2 regions of the Streptomyces sp. NPDC027185 genome follow, and region 1 is predicted to be linked to the other one. Evidence: predicted binding sites of a transcription regulator. Region 1 holds the regulator's gene; the other holds the start of a gene.
The links. The regulator HspR, encoded in region 1, represses chaperone genes until heat shock. The targets are predictions, from matches to a motif close to TTGAGNNNNNNNNNCTCAA.

Region 1 (9,954 bases):
AGGTGAAAGCGGCGTCCGCGACCCGCATGCAGATCTCGGGCGGAAAGGGTCTCGTCCTTCCCGGTGCCGATCCCGGCCTCACGAACCGAGTCATCCCGGACGCCACGATGGCCCCCTGGGCCCTACGTCTCTTCCGGGGCGCTCCCCCGTGGATGCCGCCCGACGGCGTCGCGCTGGTGGTGGAGGTGACCAGCAGCAACGCCGAGCGGGACCGCATCGCCAAACGCCACTGCTACGCCCGCGCCGCCCTCCCCCTCTACCTCCTCGTCGACCGCGAGACCTCCACGGTCACGCTGTTCAGCGACCCCGAGGGGGACGACTACCGCGAGTCCCACTCGATCCCCTTCGGCAAACCGCTGCCGCTGCCCGCGCCGTTCTCCTTCACTCTGGAGACCGGCGACTTCCTCTGAGGCAGGCACCCCGAGGAGCCGGGCCGCCCGCACGGGGCCCGGCCCCTCGCCGTACGCGAGCAGGAACCCACCGCCGTACGGGCAGCGGCCCGCCCGTCGGGACGCCTGCGGACACCTCCCGCCCTACGGGGAAACAGGCGCCCCCGACCCCCTCGCTACGCTTCCCCCATGGCCCACGATCTCGCCGACCTCAGCCCCGCCTACCTCGCCTTCTGGAGCGAGCGCGTCGTTGCGACGCTGACCACGCCGCGGGCCGACGGCTCCCCGCACGTCGTGCCGGTCGGGGTGACGTACGACGCGGAGCAGCGGATCGCGCGGATCATCACGCGCGGCGGCAGCACCAAGGCGCGGAACGTCCGGGCCGCCGGGACCGATGGCGCACGGGCCGCGGTCTGCCAGTTCGCGGGGCGGCGCTGGGCGACGCTGGAAGGCACCGCCCGGGTCCGGGACAGCGCGACGGCGGTCGCGGACGCCGAGCGGCGGTACGCCGAGCGGTACGGCCGGACGCCGACCCCCAACCCGGAGCGCGTGGTGATCGAGATCGCCGTGACCCGGGCACTCGGCCGGGCCTGAGCCGACGGGACCAGGCAGCACGGCCACCCCCGGCCCACCCGGAACGCGGCAGGCCCACCGGTCCGGAACGGGCCGCCGACCGGCCCGGACCCCGGGCACCCGGCAGGTGACGGGCTGTTACGACGGCCTCCGTGCGCCGGTATTCTCGCCCGCACACCGACCCCGCCCGGAGGGCACGATGAACCCGGTCCGCGCCACCGCCCTCGCCGCTCTGATGCCGCTGTCCGAACTGGGCGACGAGCCGTTCCTCGTCGACGACCGCGGCCAGCACGCCATGTGCGAACGGTGGGCGGCGGCCCGCGGCTACGACCTCACCGTCCGGCTGAGCCTGCACCGGCTGCCCGCCGGGCACCCCACCCTCTGGCGCGACGCGGAACGCGGACTGGTCGATGTCTTCGTCACGCCGCACCGCCGCGCACTGGAACACGCCGTGGACGACGCCGACGCGTTCACCGCCCGCTGCGCCACCGCCGGCATCCGCCTGGCCACCGCCGACCTCGACGAACCGGTCTACGACCTCGCGATGACCTCGGACGTCCACCGCCGCCTCTCGATGCCGACGGCGGGCTACAGCGGACACTGAACGGACGGCCACCGGGGCGCCGGGCAGCCACCGGACGGCCGGCTGACCGGGCAGCCGGCGCACGGCCGGGACCGACGGGCCGAGCGGCCGAGCAGAAACGGCGCCTCGCACCACAGCCCCGCGCGCCCCGGCCCGGCCCGGTCCGGTCCCGGACATGCGAAAGGGCCAGGTCGCCCCGGCCCTCTCCGCTCACCTCGGCGCTCCTCGGTGGTGGTCACTCGCCCCGCTTGGGGCGCCACACCACCAGCGCGCTGGTCTGCTGCACATCCTGGTACGGGACCAGGTCGCGGCGGTAGGACGCGTGGACCGCGGCCTCCCGCTGCTGCATCGCGCTGGCGGCGCCCTCCAGGGCGCCCTGGAGTTCGGCGACGCGCTGCTGGAGCGCCGCGACCTGGTTCTCCAGCTCGATGATGCGCTTGATACCGGCGAGGTTGATGCCCTCGTCCTGGGACAGCTGCTGCACCGTGCGGAGCAGTTCGATGTCCCGGGCGGAGTACCGGCGGCCCCGCCCGGCCGTGCGGTCGGGCGAGACCAGTCCGAGCCGGTCGTACTGGCGCAGGGTCTGCGGATGCAGGCCGGAGAGCTGGGCCGCGACGGAGATGACGTACACCGGTGAATCTTCGGTCAGTTCATACGGATTCCGACGGTGACCCCGGCTGTCCATCTCATGCTCCCTTCGCGGCCTGGAAAAGCTCCGCCCGCGGATCCTGATCCGCGGTCGCCTCGCGGTAGGACTCCAGCGACTCCTTCGCCTTGTCGCCGAGATCCTTGGGAACGATCACCTCGACGGTGACCAGCAGGTCACCCCGGGTGCCGTCCTTGCGCACCGAGCCCTTGCCCCGGGCCCGCATGGTGCGGCCGTTGGGGGTGCCCGGTGCGATCTTGAGCGTGACGGGCGGGCCGCCCAGCGTCGGCACCCGCACCTCGCCGCCGAGCGCCGCCTCCGGGAAGGTGACGGGCACCGTGACGGTGAGGTTGTCGCCCTTGCGGCCGAAGACGGGGTGCGGCTGGACGTGCACCACGACGTAGAGGTCACCGGCCGGACCGCCGTGCTCGCCGGGCGTGCCCTTGCCGCGCAGCCGGATGCGCTGCCCGTCCGAGACGCCCGCCGGGATGCGGACCTGCATCGTCCGGGCGCTGGTGGCCCGGCCGCTGCCCTTGCAGACCTCGCAGGGGTTCTCCGCGATCAGGCCGCGGCCCTTGCAGTCGGCGCACGGATCGGTGAGCGAGAAGCCGCCGCCCGCGCCCCGGCTGACCTGACCGGTGCCCACACAGGTCGGGCAGACCCGCGGGGTGCCGTTCTTGTCGCCGGTGCCCGAGCACGCCTTGCACGGCTCCTTGCTGGACATCCGCAGCGGGACCGTGGCCCCGTCCACCGCCTCGGTGAAGCTGAGCGTCACCTCGGACTCGATGTCCTGCCCGCGCCGCGGCTGGGTGCGGGCCCCCGCACCGCCGCCGCGGTTGAACAGGCCGCCGAAGACGTCCCCGAGGCCACCGCCGAAGCCGCCGGCGCTCCCCTGCCCCTGCGCACCTCCGAAGAGGTCGCCGAGGTCGAAGTTGAAGCTGCCGCCGCCCCCGCCGGGACCGGGCCGGAAGCCGCCGTTGCCGAAGAGCGCCCGCGCCTCGTCGTACTCCTTGCGCCGCTTGGGGTCGCCGAGTACGTCGTTGGCCTCGGAGATCTCCTTGAAGCGCGCCTCGGCGCCGGAGTCACCGGTGTTGGCGTCCGGGTGGTTCTCCCGGGCCAGCTTGCGGTACGCCTTCTTGATCTCGGCGTCGGTGGCGTCCTTCGGGACGCCGAGGACCTTGTAGTAGTCCTTCTCGACGAAGTCCTTCGTGCTCATCCCCGACGTCCCTCCTTCCGCATCTTCTTCGCTGCCGTCCGCACGTCAGCCCTCGTCCGGGCCACCGTTCTCCTCGTCCGAAGCCTTGGCACCGTCCTCGGAGGCGGACTTGCCGCCCTGGGCGCCGGGCTGCGGCTCGGCGACGGCGACCCGCGCGGGGCGGATCGTCCGCTCACCGATGCGATACCCGGGCTGCAGGATGGCCACGCACGTGGTCTCCGTGACGTCCGGTGCGTACGAGTGCATCAGGGCTTCGTGGATCGTCGGGTCGAAGGGCTCGCCCTCCTTGCCGAACTGCATCAGGCCCAGCTTGGCGACGACGGTCTCCAGCGATTCGGCCACCGACTTGAAACCGCCGACCAGCTCGCCGTGCTCGCGGGCGCGGCCCACGTCGTCGAGGACCGGGAGCAGCTCGGACAGGAGGTTCGCCGCGGCGATCTCCTTGACCGCGACGCGGTCCCGCTCCACCCGGCGCCGGTAGTTCTGGTACTCGGCTTGGAGCCGCTGGAGGTCCGCCGTGCGCTCGGTGAGCGCCGAACGCACCTGGTCCAGCTGCGCGGTGAGCGCGATGTCCTGCGCGCCCTGCTTGTCGTCCCCGGCCGGGGCCGAGCCCGCCTTGTCGGCGGACTCGGCTCGCGCCGCGTCGTCAGCGTTGCCTGCGGACTCGGCGCCGGAGACGTCGGGCTTCTCCTCGAAGCCCGGGGTCTCCTCCGTCACGCCGCACCGTCCTTCTTGGGCTTCTCGTCGTCGACGATCTCGGCGTCCACGACGTCGTCCTCGGCCTTGGCCTCGCCCGCACCGGCACCCGCGGCGCCCGCGGCACCGGCGTCCGCGCCCGCGGCCTGGGCGTCGGCGTACATGGCCTGGCCCAGCTTCTGCGAGACGGCGGCGACCTTCTCGGTGGCGGTACGGATCTCGGCGGAGTCCTCGCCCTTGAGCTTCTCCTTCAGCTCGCCGACGGCGGTCTCGACCTCGGTCTTCACCTCGGCGGGGACCTTCTCCTCGTTGTCCTTGAGGAACTTCTCCGTCTGGTAGACGAGCTGCTCGCCCTGGTTACGGGACTCGGCGGCCTCGCGGCGCTTCGCGTCCTCGTCCGCGTACTGCTCCGCCTCCTGGCGCATGCGGTCGACCTCGTCCTTCGGCAGCGAGGAGCCGCCGGTGACGGTCATCTTCTGCTCCTTGCCCGTGCCCAGGTCCTTGGCGGTCACGTGCATGATGCCGTTGGCGTCGATGTCGAAGGAGACCTCGATCTGCGGGACACCACGCGGGGCCGGCGGCAGACCCGTCAGCTCGAACATCCCGAGCTTCTTGTTGTACGCCGCGATCTCGCGCTCGCCCTGGTAGACCTGGATCTGGACGGACGGCTGGTTGTCCTCGGCCGTCGTGAAGATCTCGGAGCGCTTCGTCGGAATCGTGGTGTTCCGCTCGATGAGCTTGGTCATGATGCCGCCCTTGGTCTCGATACCGAGGGACAGCGGGGTGACGTCGAGGAGCAGAACGTCCTTGACCTCGCCCTTGAGGACACCGGCCTGGAGGGTGGCGCCCATGGCGACGACCTCGTCCGGGTTGACGCCCTTGTTGGCCTCCTTGCCGCCGGTCAGCTCCTTGACGAGCTCGGCGACGGCCGGCATACGGGTCGAACCGCCGACCAGGACCACGTGGTCGATCTCGGACAGCGAGATGCCGGCGTCCTTGATGACGTTGTGGAACGGGGTCTTGCAGCGGTCGAGGAGGTCCGCGGTCAGCTGCTGGAACTGCGAGCGCGTGAGCTTCTCGTCCAGGTGCAGCGGGCCCTCGGCGGAGGCGGTGATGTAGGGAAGGTTGATCGTCGTCTCGGTGGAGGACGACAGCTCGATCTTCGCCTTCTCGGCGGCCTCGCGCAGCCGCTGGAGCGCCATCTTGTCCTTGGACAGGTCGACGCCGTGGCCGTTCTGGAACTGCTTGACCAGGTGGTCGACGACGCGCTGGTCCCAGTCGTCACCACCGAGGTGGTTGTCACCGTTGGTGGCCTTCACCTCGACGACGCCGTCGCCGATCTCCAGCAGCGAGACGTCGAAGGTGCCGCCACCGAGGTCGAAGACCAGAATGGTCTGGTCGTCCTTCTCCAGGCCGTACGCCAGGGCGGCGGCGGTGGGCTCGTTGACGATGCGCAGGACGTTCAGACCCGCGATCTCACCGGCCTCCTTGGTGGCCTGGCGCTCGGAGTCGTTGAAGTAGGCCGGGACGGTGATGACCGCGTCCACAACCTTCTCGCCCAGGTACGCCTCGGCGTCACGCTTGAGCTTCTGCAGGATGAAGGCGCTCATCTGCTGCGAGTTGAAGCCCTTGCCGTCGATGTCCACCTTCCAGTCGGTGCCCATGTGGCGCTTGACCGACCGGATGGTCCTGTCGACGTTGGTGACCGCCTGGCGCTTCGCGACCTCGCCGACCAGCACCTCGCCGTTCTTGGCGAAGGCGACGACGGACGGCGTGGTCCTGGCGCCCTCGGCGTTGGTGATGACGGTGGGCTCACCGCCTTCGAGAACACTGACGACGGAGTTCGTCGTACCCAGGTCGATGCCGACCGCACGTGCCATGTCGATTCCTCCAGTGACTTGAGTGGAACGGACTCAAGCATGCACCAGCCCCCAGAACCTGTCAACAGAGTTGAGTCTTGAGCGCTCAAGTTTTATGTCGGTCTTATCCTCAGCGGAGCAATCAAGGGCGGCGCGCCCCGCGCCCCGGCACCGCCCGGGGCCCGCGCGGCGCCTCACGCGGGGGCGCCCGCGCGACGCAGATCACCGGCCGGGCGGCTTCATGGGGCCCGGGATACTGGGTAACCTCAGCGCAGACCCGAAAAGTTACTGCTTAGTAGTCGCAGTAGTCCCCGCTCTCGCAGGCCCGAGGAGCCATCAATGCAACTCGCCGCGATCATCGTGTCGCTGGTCCTAATCGCGGTCGGCGTCGCGCTGTTCGGCCGTGCCATCGCACAGATCTACCGCTTCGTACGGCTCGGCCAGAACGTCCCCGCCGGCTCCCGGACCGACGACCCGAAGCAGCGCACCGTCACCGTGGTCAAGGAGTTCCTCGGCCACACCCGCATGAACCGCTGGGGCGTCGTCGGCGTGGCGCACTGGTTCGTGGCGGTGGGCTTCTTCTCCCTGCTGCTGACCATCGTCAACGCCATCGGCCAGCTCTTCAAGGCGGACTGGATCCTGCCGGTCATCGGCGACTGGGCCCCGTACAACGTCTTCGTCGAGTTCCTCGGCACGATGACGGCGCTCGGCATCGCCGTGCTGATCGTGATCCGCCAGCTGAGCAAGCCGGACAAGCCGGGGCGCAAGTCCCGTTTCGCGGGCTCCAACTTCGGCCAGGCGTACTTCGTCGAGGCGGTCATCCTCATCGTCGGCGTCTGCATCTTCATGCTGCACGCGCTGGAGGGCGCCCAGCACCATGTGGACGGCTACGAGGCGTCGTTCTTCATCTCCTACCCGGTCGTCAGCTGGCTGGAGGGGATGGACGTCGCGACGCTCCAGAACCTCACCTACTTCTTCGCCGGGCTGAAGATCGCGACGTCCTTCATCTGGATGATCACCGTCGCGCTCAAGACCGACATGGGCGTCGCCTGGCACCGCTTCCTCGCCTTCCCCAACATCTGGTTCAAGCGCGAGGCGGACGGCGATGTCGCCCTCGGCGCGCTGCAGCCGATGACCAGCGAGGGCAAGGAGATCGACTTCGAGGACCCGGGCGAGGACGACCAGTTCGGCGTCTCGCAGATCGAGCACTTCTCCTGGAAGGGCCTGCTCGACTTCTCCACCTGCACCGAGTGCGGTCGCTGCCAGTCGCAGTGCCCCGCCTGGAACACCGGTAAGCCGCTGTCGCCGAAGCTGCTGATCATGGCGCTGCGCGACCATGCCCACGCCAAGGCGCCGTACCTGCTCGCGGGTGGCGGGAAGGACGCCGAGGGCGCGGAGAAGGCGACCGCCGAGCAGCTGGCGGACGTCCCGGCGGCGGCGCTGGCCGAGGCCGAGCGGCCGCTGATCGGCACCCTCGAAGAGGGCGGTGTGATCGACCCGGACGTGCTGTGGTCCTGCACCACCTGCGGCGCCTGCGTCGAGCAGTGCCCGGTCGACATCGAGCACATCGACCACATCGTCGACATGCGCCGCTACCAGGTCATGATCGAGTCCAGCTTCCCCAGCGAGGCGGGCACGATGCTGAAGAACCTGGAGAAGAAGGGCAACCCCTGGGGTCTGGCCAAGAAGCAGCGTCTGGCCTGGACGAAGGAGGTCGACTTCGAGGTCCCGGTCGTCGGCAAGGACGTCGAGGACCTGACCGAGGTCGACTACCTCTACTGGGTCGGCTGCGCCGGCGCCCTGGAGGACCGTGCGAAGAAGACCACCAAGGCGTTCGCCGAGCTGCTGCACATCGCGGGCGTCAACTTCGCGATCATGGGCGGCGACGAGAAGTGCACCGGTGACTCCCCGCGCCGGCTGGGCAACGAATTCCTCTTCCAGCAGCTCGGCGCGGAGAACGTCGCCACGCTGAACGCCGCGTTCGGCGAGGACGACGAGGACCCGGAGACCAAGAAGCCGAAGTCCGCCAAGAAGATCGTCGCGACCTGCCCGCACTGCTTCAACACGATCGCCAACGAGTACCCGCAGCTCGGCGGCGAGTACGAGGTCATCCACCACACGCAGCTGCTCCAGCACCTCGTGGACGAGGGCAAGCTGGTGCCGGTCACGCCCGTCGAGGGCCTGATCACGTACCACGACCCCTGCTACCTCGGCCGGCACAACAAGGTCTACACACCGCCGCGCGAGATCATCGCCAAGGTGCCGGGCCTGCGGAACGAGGAGATGCACCGCCACAAGGAGCGCGGCTTCTGCTGCGGCGCCGGCGGCGCCCGTATGTGGATGGAGGAGCGCATCGGCAAGCGGATCAACAACGAGCGGGTCGACGAGGCGCTCTCCCTCAACCCCGACATCGTCTCGACCGCCTGCCCGTTCTGCCTCGTCATGCTGACCGACTCGGTCAACGGCAAGAAGAACGACGGCAAGGCCAAGGAGTCGGTCCAGGTCGTGGACGTCGCGCAGCTGCTGCTCGACTCCGTCAAGACCCCCGCCGACCCGGCCGACGACGCCCCCGCCGAGGACGCCCCGGAGCCGGAACCGGCGAAGTGAGACCGCTGCCCCGGGTGGCCCCTGGGCGCGCCCCGACGGCCCCCTGACGGCAGGTCCGCCGACGGCCGGTCCGTACCGATACCGCGAGAGCGGTCCCGGGCGGACCGGCCGTCGGCGTTTCCGGCCTTCGTGTCCGGCTCCGTGTCCGGGCCTCCCCTACGGGTTGCGCCCGCCGGGCCGGGGCGGAAATCCGGGCGACGTCCGGGGCGCGGTCCGGCACGATGGCGGCCATGACCTCAGCCCCGGCACCCGACGCCCGGTCCGGCGACGCCGGCGACACCGCGTCCGGTCGCGGCACCGCCGTCCCCGAGGGCACCGCGCCCGACGGCGTCCGCGTCCGCCGCGCCGGCGCCGCCGACGCCCGCGCCATCGCCCACGTCCACCGCGAATCCCGGCGGGTCACCATGCCCTACCTCCCGCCGCAGCGACGCGATCTCGACGCCGTCACCGCCTGGGTCCGCGACCGGCTGCTGCCTACCTGCACCACCTGGGTGGCCGAACGCGGCACGGACGTCATCGGCTACGCCGCCGTCCACGGTGACGTGCTCGAAGACCTCTACCTCCACCCGGACGAACTGCGCCGCGGGCTCGGCACCCGGCTCCTGGAAACGGCGCTCGCCCACCGGCCCGGCGGCCTCACCCTGCACGTCTTCGAGGCCAACACCGGTGCCCGCGCCTTCTACGCCCACCACGGCTTCACCACCGTCGCCACCGGCTCCGACAACATGGAGGGCCTGCCCGAGCTGACCCTCCACCGGGGGCCGGCTCACTGAGGCGCGCCTCCCCTTCGGGGCGTCCCCTAGGGGTCATGGCCGGTTTGGGCAGGTAGCGGTGTCCGGTTACCCCTAGGGGATGTCACAGCTCGGCAGCAAACCCCCTCCCGCCGTCCCGGGCCGTCACCGGTCCGGTGCGGAGCAGGTACGTTCGTGGGCGTGGCTGGATTCAGGATGGGTCGCGGACAAGATCCCCGCGCCGCACAGGACAGGCAGCAGCAGGGGCAGCAGGCACCGTACGGGCAGGGCCCCTACGGGCAGCAGCCCCCGCCCCCGCACGCCCAGTGGCAGCAGCCGCAGTCCGGGCCGTACGGCGGCGGGCCCGGCGCCACGCAGCCGGACCGCCCCGGCGAGCCGGAGTACTTCGGCGACGGCGGCTACCAACAGCAGCCGTACCACCCCCCGTACTCCACCGCCGACGCCCCCGGCCACACCCAGCAGTTCAGCCTCGGCGAGGCCCCGGACGCGTACGGGCAGCAGCCCTACGGGGACGACGACCGGCAGTACGACGACGGCGGCGTCTACCGCGCCGGGCAGAACACCGCCCCGTCCGGCCCCCGGCTGCACTGGAAGCAGCTGCTCTCCGGCATCGTGCTGCGGCCGGTGGCGACG
Region 2 (9,954 bases), on a different contig from region 1:
GGCTGGGCGGACGCCGGGGTGGCCACGGGCTTCTCCTGGGTCGGCGGTACGGGGGCGGGGCCCTCGGCCGGCTGGCTCGGCGCGGCGGTGGCGCCCTGCTTGTAGTCGGCGAAGAAGTCCCACCAGGCTCGGTCTACCGAGTTCGGGTCCTGGAGGTACTGCTGGTAGATCTCGTCAACGAGCCACTCATTCGCACCGAACGCGGCGGCAGGGGACTTCCCCTGCCCGTCTTGGTCGGTCGAGATGTTCGAGCTGTTGGGGGACTGTGGCGACACGGCGGCAACCGCCCTCTTCCGCTTCCTAAGGTGGTGGACAGCGGAAATAAAGGCTACGCCTCTTGGAACCTTTGGTGCAGTCCGGGAGGGGTACAGGTAGCGCACGTCACATTCGCCGACGGGTTTCGCGGCATGACTTGGCGGGAAACACTCGGGGTTCGTCCGCGCGCGGGTACGCCTCGGCGCGGGGAGACGTCCCTGATCAGGGACGTGCACCGCCGTTCGTGTGCTTCCGGCACCGACCCTACGCCACGGGTCGTCAGCCGCGGCCGGACTCCGTTCCCGGAAGAGTGACCCGGATCCGGCAACCGCGCTCGGATTCGGCCACGCCGATGCGTCCGCCGTGCAGGTCCACCGCCCAGCGCGCGATGGCCAGACCCAGACCCGTACCGCCGTCGGTCCCCGGGCCGGACGGTGCGGGACCGCCGCGGTTGAAGCGTTCGAAGACGCGGTAGCGCTCCGCCTCCGGGATGCCCTCGCCCTCGTCCTGCACCTCCAGCTCCAGGCTCTGCGGGCCCTCGCCGCGCCGGGCGTGCACGGTGACCCGGCCGTGGCGCGGACTGTGCTTGATGGCGTTGTCGATGAGGTTGGCGACGACCTGGTGCAGCCGCTCGGCGTCCGCGTACGCGGTCAGCTCCGGCGGCGAGACGTCCAGGTGGAGATGGACATCTGTACGGGTGTGGGTGCCGGACCCGGCGGTTCCGGCGAGGGTGGAGGCGCCGCGGCTCATGTTGGCCTCCTTCAGCACCCCGGACAGGTACGGCCAGACCTCGAAGCGGCGGCAGTGCAGCGGGACGACGCCGTTGTCCAGCCGGGAGAGATCCAGCAGATGCTCGACGAGCCGGCCCAGCCGCTCGGTCTGCTTCAGCGCCGTCCGCATCGTCTCCGGGTCGGGCTCGGAGACGCCGTCGACGACGTTCTCCAGCACCGCGCGCAGCGCCGCGATGGGGGTGCGCAGCTCGTGCGAGACGTTGGCGACCAGCTCCTTGCGGTGGGTGTCCACCGCCTCCAGATCGGCGGCCATGCGGTTGAAGGCGCTGGCCAGGTCGCCGAACTCGTCACGCCGCTCGGCGCGCACCCGGCGGGTGTAGTCGCCCTGCGCCATCGACCGCGTCACGTCCGTCATCTCGTCCAGCGGCGCGGTCAGGCTGTTCGCCACGAACTGCGTGATCAGCAACGAGGCGATGATCGAGAAGACGGTGATGACCCGCAGTTCGGTCGCCGAGTGGATGGCGACGAAGACCAGCAGGGTGGTGATGATCACCGAGACGACGACCAGCGCGCCGAGCGCCGCCTTCACCGAACGGTAGGGGTCGAGCGGCCGCAGCCCCTCCCACAGGCGCCCGGCCAGGGCGCGCCCGCGCGCCCGCCAGCCACGGGTCATGCGGGCGGGGTCTCCAGGGCGTAGCCGACGCCGTGGACCGTACGGATGCGCTCGGCGCCGATCTTGCGGCGGAGCGCCTTGATGTGGCTGTCGACCGTGCGCGTCCCGGACGCGTCGGCCCAGTCCCACACCTCGGCCAGCAGCTGCTCACGGGAGAGCACCGCGCGCGGGGTGTTGGCCAGACAGACCAGCAGGTCGAACTCGGTCGGCGTCAGATGGACGTCGGCTCCGCGCACCCGCACCCGGCGCTGCGCGTGGTCGATCTCCAGCTCGCCCAGGCGCAGGATGCCGCTGCGCGGGGTGTGCGCGGCGAGCGCCGCCCGCTCCACGCGGCGCAGCAGGACGTGCACCCGCGCGGCCAGCTCCCGCATGGAGAACGGCTTGGTCATGTAGTCGTCGGCGCCGACGCCGAGACCGACCAGCATGTCCGTCTCGTCGTCACGCGCGGTCAGCATCATCACCGGCACCGGGCGCTGCGCCTGCACCCGGCGGCACACCTCCAGGCCGTCGAAGCCCGGCAGCATCACGTCGAGGACCAGCAGGTCGGGCTGCCACGCCTCGGCGGTGTCGACGGCCGCGGGGCCGTCCGTGGCCGTCTGCACCTGGAAGCCCTCGGCGCGCAGCCGGGTCGCGATGGCGTCCACGATCGTCGGGTCGTCCTCGACGACCAGCACCCGGCGCTGGGCGCCCGGCGTGGCCGCGGCGGTGCCGCCCTGGCTGGTCTGAGTCTGGTCCATCGCCCGCCCCTGCATGTCCCCGTGTGCCTGGTCGCGTAGTGACTGGATGTGCGGCCTCACGGCGCGCGGCGGCCCGTCGCGGGCCGTGTGCCGCGGCGCCGCGTCACATCCAGGGGAGCAGCGTAAGCGCACGGTGTGACTGTCGGCTACGCGCCCTTGTGCGCGAGGTGAACGACGTCGGGGACACCTCGGGCAACGGGCACCTCTTCCGTGCGAACGTGACAGAACCCGGCATTCCGGAGGGCCTGGTCGAAGGCGGGTGACGGCTGCGCCGACCAGACGGCCAGCACCCCGCCCGGCGTCAGCGCCGCACGGCAGCCCGCGAGCCCGGCGGGGGAGTAGAGCCCGTCGTTGCCGTCGGTGACGGTCCAGTCCGGGCCGTTGTCGATGTCCAGACAGAGCGCGTCGTACGCACCGGGCGCCGTGTCCTCGCGCAGATGGGCCACGAGATCGGCGTGGACGATCGCGGCGCGGGGGTCGGCGAGCGCCCGGCCGGTGAGTGCGGCGAGCGGGCCCGTGCGGTGCCAGTCGATCACCGCGGGCTCCCGCTCGATCACCTCGATCCGCCCCCAGCGCTCCTCCTCCACCGCCCTGACCAGCGAAAATCCCACACCGAGACCGCCGATCAGGACGGCCGGACGCTCCCGCTCGGGCGGCAGGGAGGCGAGCGCCGCGTCGATCAGCAGCCGTTCGGAGCGGCCGTCGGAGGTGTCCATCAGGAAGCAGCCGTTGGCGATGATCTCGAAGACCGGCGCGCCACCGGAGCCGTCCGCGCCGTCACGCCGGCGCAGCACCACCTCGCCGTACGGGCCCTCGCGGCGGTCCAGTGTGACGGGCCCCGCCGCGGGGCCGGCCGGGGACGGGAAGGTCGGGTCGCAGGGAACGGGAGTCATACGGCCATCCTGGCCAACGTCCGCGTCGCCGGTCCAACCGGCGGCGCGGACGACGCGGCACACCCCGCCCGGGTTGCGCACCGTGACGTACCTCACCCGGTGCGGACCGCCGGGGGGTGAACGGCCGGGCGCCGCCGCGCGTTGAGTACGCGGACGCCCCGGGGGCGCGGGGCGGCGGGACCGGACGGGGCGACGGGGAAGGGGAGGGGCGGTGCGATGGGGACGGACGGTGGGGCGGCGGTGCCGTCCCGGGGCGGGTGCGTGGCCGGAGCCGGGCGGGTCGTTCGGGGCGTGCGGCAGGGATTCGCCGTTCGGGCGGCCGGTTCCGGGGCACCGGCGGGCGGGCCCCGCCGGACGGAGGCGGCGGACGGGCCGCCCGGCGGCACGGCGCGGTCGCGGTGGTGGCCGGGGCGGCTGCTGCCGGGGCCCCGGGCGACGCCCTTCACCTTCTGGTACACGCTGCTGCTGGTGGCGACGTCGCTGTTCGCGGCGTACGCGGACCCGGCGCGGGTGACGGAGCTGCTGCGGGCCTCCAGCACCGACGCGGCGCATCTGGCCGCCGCGCCGCTGCGGGTGCTGGTGGCGAGCGCGCTGTGGAGCGACGGCGGGATGCTCTCCGGGTTCGCGCTCGCCTTCGTCGTGGTGCTGACCGCGCTGGAGCGGCGGGTCGGCGCCGCGCGCACCCTCGCGGTCTTCGCCGGCGGCCATGTGCTGGCCACCCTCGCCACCGAACTGCCGGTGGGTGCCGCGGTCGCCGCCGGGACGCTGCCGCCCGGTGCGGCGCACCGCCTCGACTACGGCATCAGCTACGGCGTGATGGCCTGCGCCGGAGCGCTGGCCGGACTGCTGCCGGGGCGGCTGCGGTGGCCACTGCTCACCGGCGCCGCCGGCTACGCCGCGGCCGGTCTGCTGACCTTCGCCGATCCGCTCAGCTCCTGCGGCCATCTCCTCTCCCTCGCCATCGGCGCCGCCGCCCGGCACCCGCTGCGCCGCGGACGCTCCGGCCCGCGCCCGGCCCGGCTCCACGGCGACCTCGGCCATCCGGCGCTGCGCCGGGCGCCGGGCCGCCCGGGGCCGGTCGCGGGGGCGCGCCGGCGGGGGTGAGCCCGGAGGGTGGGGCGGACGCCGACCGCCCGCGTGAGACCGCCTCACCCGGGGGCGGCCTGTTTCCGCAGGTCACCGGCGTGTGCATGCCCGTTGGTCCGCCCCGTCGCGCCGGGTCCGGGCGCCCTCAGGCGCCCGGCGGTGTCCATACGTACGGCGTGGTGGTGGTGACGGCGTGGAGGCCGAGGCGGCGGAGGATGGGGGCGCTGTCGGCGGAGGCGTCCACCTGGAGGAGGTCCACGCCGTGGGCGACGGCGAGGGTGGCGCGGGCGGCGACCAGCGCGCGGTAGAGGCCGCGGCCGCGCCAGGCGGAGAGCGTCGAGCCGGGGCCCGTCCCACCGGGCGGCGCCCGGCCGGAGCCGCGCCCGGCACCGTCCGCGCCCCGTCGAGCGGAGGGCACGGGCCGGGGCCGCTCGCGCCCCGTCCGCCGGGCCGCCCGCGAGGGCCGCCGCCCCGCCGCCGGTCCGGAGCCGCCCCGGCCCGTGCCACCGCCCCGTCCCCCTCTGATCGCTCACAGCGAACACCGGTCGGGGAACATCCGGCCGCGCAGCTGCATTGAGTGAGTACAGCTCAACTTGCCTGCCGAAGGGGAGATCATGGCTTCGTCGTCCCACACGCTCACTCTGCCCGTGCTGCCCCTCGATGACGAGGTGGTCCTGCCCGGCATGGTCGTGCCGCTGGACCTGTCGGACGCGGACGTGCGCGCCGCCGTCGAGGCCGCGCAGTCCGCCGCCGACCAGGGCAACAAACCGGAGGTGCTCCTTGTGCCCCGGGTCGACGGCACGTACGCGGCGATCGGCACGCTCGGGCGGATCGAGCAGGTCGGGCGGTTGTCCGACGGCGACCCGGGCGCGCTGATCCGCGGCCTGCGCCGGGTGCGCATCGGCTCCGGCACGACCGGGCCGGGCGCCGCCCTCTGGGTGGAGGGCACCGCCGTCGAGGAGACGGTGCCCGGCGCCGGAGGTGAGGGCGGCCGTACGCTCCCCGGCGCCGTCACCGAACTCGTCACCGAGTACAAGGCGCTGGCCACCAGCTGGCTGCGCAAGCGCGGTGCCTGGCAGGTCGTCGACCGCGTCCAGCAGATCGAGGACGTCGCAGCCCTCGCCGACAACGCCGGCTACTCGCCCTTCCTCACCACCGAGCAGAAGGTCCGGCTGCTGGAGACCACCGACCCGGTGGCCCGGCTGAAGTTCGCCACCGAGACGCTCCGCGACCACCTCGCCGAGCAGGACGTCGCCGAATCCATCGCCAAGGACGTCCAGGAGGGCGTCGACAAACAGCAGCGGGAGTTCCTGCTGCGGCGGCAGCTGGAGGCGGTCCGCAAGGAGCTGTCCGAGCTGAACGGCGACGACGGCGACGAGAGCGGCGACTTCCGTGCCCGTGTCGAGGCCGCCGCCCTCCCCGAGGACGTCCGCAAGGCCGCCCTGAAGGAGGTCGACAAGCTGGAGCGGGCCGGTGACCAGAGCCCCGAGGGCCCCTGGATCCGCAACTGGCTCGACACCGTCCTCGAACTGCCGTGGAACGAGCGGAGCGAGGACGCCTACGACATCGCCGGTGCCCGCGCCGTGCTCGACGCCGACCACGCCGGTCTGGACGACGTCAAGGAGCGCATCACCGAGTACCTCGCGGTCCGCAAGCGCCGCGCCGAACGGGCGGCCGGGGCCGCTCCGGAGGGCCCGGAGGCCGGCGGCGCCCGCCGCGCCGGGGGCGCCGTGCTGGCGCTCGTCGGCCCGCCCGGCGTCGGCAAGACCTCGCTCGGCGAGTCCGTCGCGCGGGCCATGGGCCGCTCCTTCGTCCGCGTGGCGCTCGGCGGTGTCCGGGACGAGGCGGAGATCCGCGGTCACCGGCGGACGTACGTCGGCGCGCTGCCCGGCCGGATCGTCCGGGCGATCAAGGAAGCCGGTTCGATGAACCCGGTGGTGCTGCTCGACGAGATCGACAAGGTCGGCTCCGACTACCGCGGCGACCCCGCCGCCGCCCTCCTGGAGGTCCTGGACCCGGCACAGAACCACACCTTCCGCGACCACTACCTGGAGGTCGAACTCGACCTCAGCGACGTGGTCTTCCTCGCCACCGCCAACGTCCTCGACGCCATCCCCGGCCCGCTGCTGGACCGTATGGAGCTGGTGCGGCTCGACGGCTACACCGAGGACGAGAAGATCGTCATCGCCCGGGACCACCTGCTCCCGCGCCAGCTGGAGCTGGCCGGACTCGCGCCCGGCGAGGTCACCTTCGACGACGCCGCGCTGCGCAAGCTGGCCGGGGAGTACACCCGCGAGGCGGGCGTACGGAACCTGGAGCGCGCGGTAGCCAGGCTGCTGCGCAAGGTGGCCGCCGGGCACGAACTGGGCGAGCGGGAGCTGCCGTTCACCGTCACCGCCGAGGAGCTGCGCCCGCTGATCGGGCGGCCGCACCACACCCCGGAGGCGGCGCAGGATCCGGCCGTGCGGCGCACCGCCGTGCCCGGGGTGGTCACCGGCCTCGCGGTCACCGGCGCCGGCGGCGACGTGCTGTACGTCGAGGCGTCGCTCGCCGACCCCGAGACCGGCGCCTCGGGGCTGACGCTCACCGGGCAGCTCGGCGACGTGATGAAGGAATCGGCGCACATCGCGCTGTCGTTCCTGCGCTCGCGCGGCGCGGAGCTGGAGCTGCCGGTCGGCGACCTCAAGGAGCGCGGCGTCCACCTGCACGTGCCCGCCGGAGCCGTCCCGAAGGACGGGCCGAGCGCGGGCGTGACGATGACGACCGCGCTGGCCTCGCTGCTGTCGGGCCGTCAGGTGCGGCCGGACGTGGCGATGACCGGTGAGGTGTCGTTGACCGGGCGGGTGCTGCCGGTCGGCGGGATCAAGCAGAAGCTGCTCGCCGCGCACCGCGCGGGCATCACGACAGTGATCATCCCGCAGCGCAACGAACCGGACCTGGACGAGGTCCCTGAGGAGGTCCTGACCGCCCTCGACGTGCGGCCGGTCGCCGATGTGCGCACCGTGCTGGAGCTGGCGCTGACCGACGCCGCCGTGCCGGTCCGCGACGTGGCCGCAGTGGACGGGGCGGTGCCCGCCGCGGCGTGAGGGACGCGGCGGTCACCGCACCGGGGCCCCTCCCGCACCGCGCGGGAGGGGCCCGTTCGTGCGGGGCGGCTCAGCCGTTGGCGAGCGCCTGGAGCCGGTCGTAGGCGCCGTTGAAGGAGTTGTGGTCCCCCACGGTCGGGCCGGTCGAGGTGTACTGCCAGATGGTGTGGAAGCCCCAGCCGGCCGGGAGTTCGCCGACCGAGGAGCCGTAGCGCGGCACCCACAGCGGGTTGACGGAGCCGAAGCCCGCGTAGTTGCCGGTGCACTGCTTCCACCAGCTGGTGGAGGTGTAGATGACGGCGTCCCGTCCGGTGCGCGACTTGTACGTCGCGAACCAGTCCTTCATCCAGTTGACGAGTCCGGTGGCGCTCATGCCGTAGCAGGTGGAGCCGTACGGGTTGTACTCCATGTCCAGGGCGCCCGGCAGGGTCTTGCCGTCCTTGGACCAGCCGCCGCCGTGGTCGACGAAGTAGTTGGCCTGGGCGGCGCCGCTGGAGGTGTTCGGCGTGGCGAAGTGGTACGCGCCACGGATCATGCCGATGTTGTACGAGCCGTTGTACTGCTGCGCGAAGTACTCGTTGACGTAGCTGGTGGACTCCGTCGCCTTGACGTACGCGAACTTCACGCCGCTGTTCCACAGCGTCTGCCAGCTGACGTTGCCCTGATGGCCGCTGACGTCGACACCCTCGACCCCGGCGAGCAGCCCGGTCGCCGGGCGGCCGGTGCCGGTGCCCTCGTGTGCGGCGATCTGTGAGCCGGCCCAGTCCTGGCCGGGGTGGGACGGTTCGGGCGCGTCGCCGGCGGGCGTCGCGGCGGTCGCGCTGCCGCCGGACAGGCCCAGCAGCAGCGCGAGGGCCGTGAGCAGGGCGCCGGCCACGGCGGCCAGGGAGCGGGTGCGGTGCGGGGAGCCCGACCTGTGCACGAGCATGCGTGTCTCCGGTTTTCGTGTGGTGACCTGAGGGGGGACGGAGCCACGGCGTGCCGGGCTCCGGGTGTTCGCGCGCCGCCGGGTACGGCGACCGCGTGGTGCGTGATGGTGCGCGGTACGTGGTGCCGAGGTGCGAGGTGCGCGAACGCGCCGTACGGAAGTGCGGAGGTGCGGAAAGTGCCGACGTGCGCGGTGCGGTGGTGCGTGGTGCGCGCGGGCGCCGTCGGTGCGTGCGCGCCGCGTGGACCGGCCCTGACCACATCTGACTTGGTGTGGTCATGCCAGAAATGACGATACGCGCGTAGACCGCGGCGATAAAAGGGGGGCACGGGGCTGCCGTTGGTCTAATCCTGCGAAATACTGGCGGAGCTGCGGCTTCGGCCGCGACGAGCGGAAACTTTTCACGAACGGAAACGCCGGAAAGGGTGCTGACGTGCGCGACACCGGAGCCGACGGAGCGGCGGAGCAGGGCGACGCGGCAGGTGTGGACCAGGTATTCCTCGCCCTGGAGCGCGAGTTGGCGGTCTTCCTGCGCCGGGCCCGCGCGTCCTCCGGCGAACTGGCCCGCGAGGTCCACCCCGATCTGGAGCCCGCCGCGTACGGCCTGCTGGTGCGGCTCGACGACGCCGGGGCGCAGCGCGCCACCGACCTCGCCGGGTACTTCGGCGTCGGCAAGGCGACCATGAGCCGTCAGCTGCACGCCCTCGAAGGGCTCGGACTGGTCGCCCGGGAGCCGGATCCGGCCGACGGCCGCGCCGTCCTCGTCCGCCTGACCGACGAGGGGCGCGAGCGCTACAGCCGCGTCCGCCTCGCCCGCCGCGCCCGCTACGCCCGCCGCCTCGCCGCCTGGGACCGCAGCGAGATCGCCGAACTGAGCCGCCTGCTGCACCGCCTCAACGCGGAACAGGAGGGCGAGGAGGCGCCGTAGGGCGCGGACGCCGGGGCGCGCGCCGACCGCCCCGCCGTCCCCGCGGGCGCGCCCCTCACGGCTCCACGTACACCACCGCCGCGTCGTCGTGGCGCTTGCCGCGCGGGTACGCGGCGCCCTGCGGGTCCGCCTCCTCCGCCGCGCGGACCGCGTCGATCAGCGCCTGCGGACCGCGCTCCGCCACCAGCGCCGCGCACTCCCGCCAGGAGCCCTCGCCGAACACCTCGACCCAGCGCCCCGCGCCGTCGCTGAGCGCGGTGAGCGCCCGCACCTCCTCGCGCGGCGTCCGGCCGGTCAGCGCGCGGGCGGCCACCGACGGATCGGCCGCCGCCGTGAAGAACCCGCCCTCGGCGTTGCGCAGCGCCTCGACCGAGCGCACGTACGCGCGCACCGCCGCCTCCCGCCCGGCCGCCCCGGGGGGCATCGCCCGCAGCGCCTCGCGCTCGGCGCGGACGTGCGGCGGCAGGTCGGCGAGCCGGGTGTCGCGGACCGCCGTCACGGCACCGTCCGCACCCTCCAACAGCAGGACCGAGTCGGAGAGTACGAGGTGCTCGACGCTCTCCTCGGACCACCGCACGGCGACCACTGTGGCCTGCGGAGTACGGGGGTGAGAAAGGTCACACGTCGAGCGGTGAAT

Region 2: lon (endopeptidase La) is a predicted target of HspR. The motif match lies at 4,949-4,967, and genes of this name have one in related genera.

Annotation. Positions count from the first base shown of each region.
Region 1 is NZ_JBVHRF010000010.1:99,462-109,415, reverse strand. It holds gene ACZ4M8_RS27880 (Uma2 family endonuclease) at 1-410, shown strand, start outside; gene ACZ4M8_RS27875 (TIGR03618 family F420-dependent PPOX class oxidoreductase) at 579-983, shown strand; gene ACZ4M8_RS27870 (hypothetical protein) at 1,162-1,566, shown strand; gene ACZ4M8_RS27865 (heat shock protein transcriptional repressor HspR) at 1,781-2,230, opposite strand; gene dnaJ (molecular chaperone DnaJ) at 2,232-3,407, opposite strand; gene grpE (nucleotide exchange factor GrpE) at 3,453-4,124, opposite strand; gene dnaK (molecular chaperone DnaK) at 4,121-5,983, opposite strand; gene ACZ4M8_RS27845 (heterodisulfide reductase-related iron-sulfur binding cluster) at 6,302-8,569, shown strand; gene ACZ4M8_RS27840 (GNAT family N-acetyltransferase) at 8,800-9,342, shown strand; gene ACZ4M8_RS27835 (Yip1 family protein) at 9,517-9,954, shown strand, end outside.
Region 2 is NZ_JBVHRF010000002.1:423,208-433,161, reverse strand. It holds gene ACZ4M8_RS07080 (multifunctional oxoglutarate decarboxylase/oxoglutarate dehydrogenase thiamine pyrophosphate-binding subunit/dihydrolipoyllysine-residue succinyltransferase subunit) at 1-275, opposite strand, end outside; gene ACZ4M8_RS07075 (HAMP domain-containing sensor histidine kinase) at 535-1,659, opposite strand; gene ACZ4M8_RS07070 (response regulator transcription factor) at 1,656-2,396, opposite strand; gene ACZ4M8_RS07065 (spermidine synthase family protein) at 2,543-3,289, opposite strand; gene ACZ4M8_RS07060 (rhomboid-like protein) at 3,581-4,393, shown strand; partial or broken gene ACZ4M8_RS07055 (GNAT family N-acetyltransferase) at 4,521-4,718, opposite strand; gene lon (endopeptidase La) at 4,990-7,461, shown strand; gene ACZ4M8_RS07045 (lysozyme) at 7,532-8,389, opposite strand; gene ACZ4M8_RS07040 (MarR family winged helix-turn-helix transcriptional regulator) at 8,823-9,317, shown strand; gene ACZ4M8_RS07035 (hypothetical protein) at 9,373-9,954, opposite strand, start outside.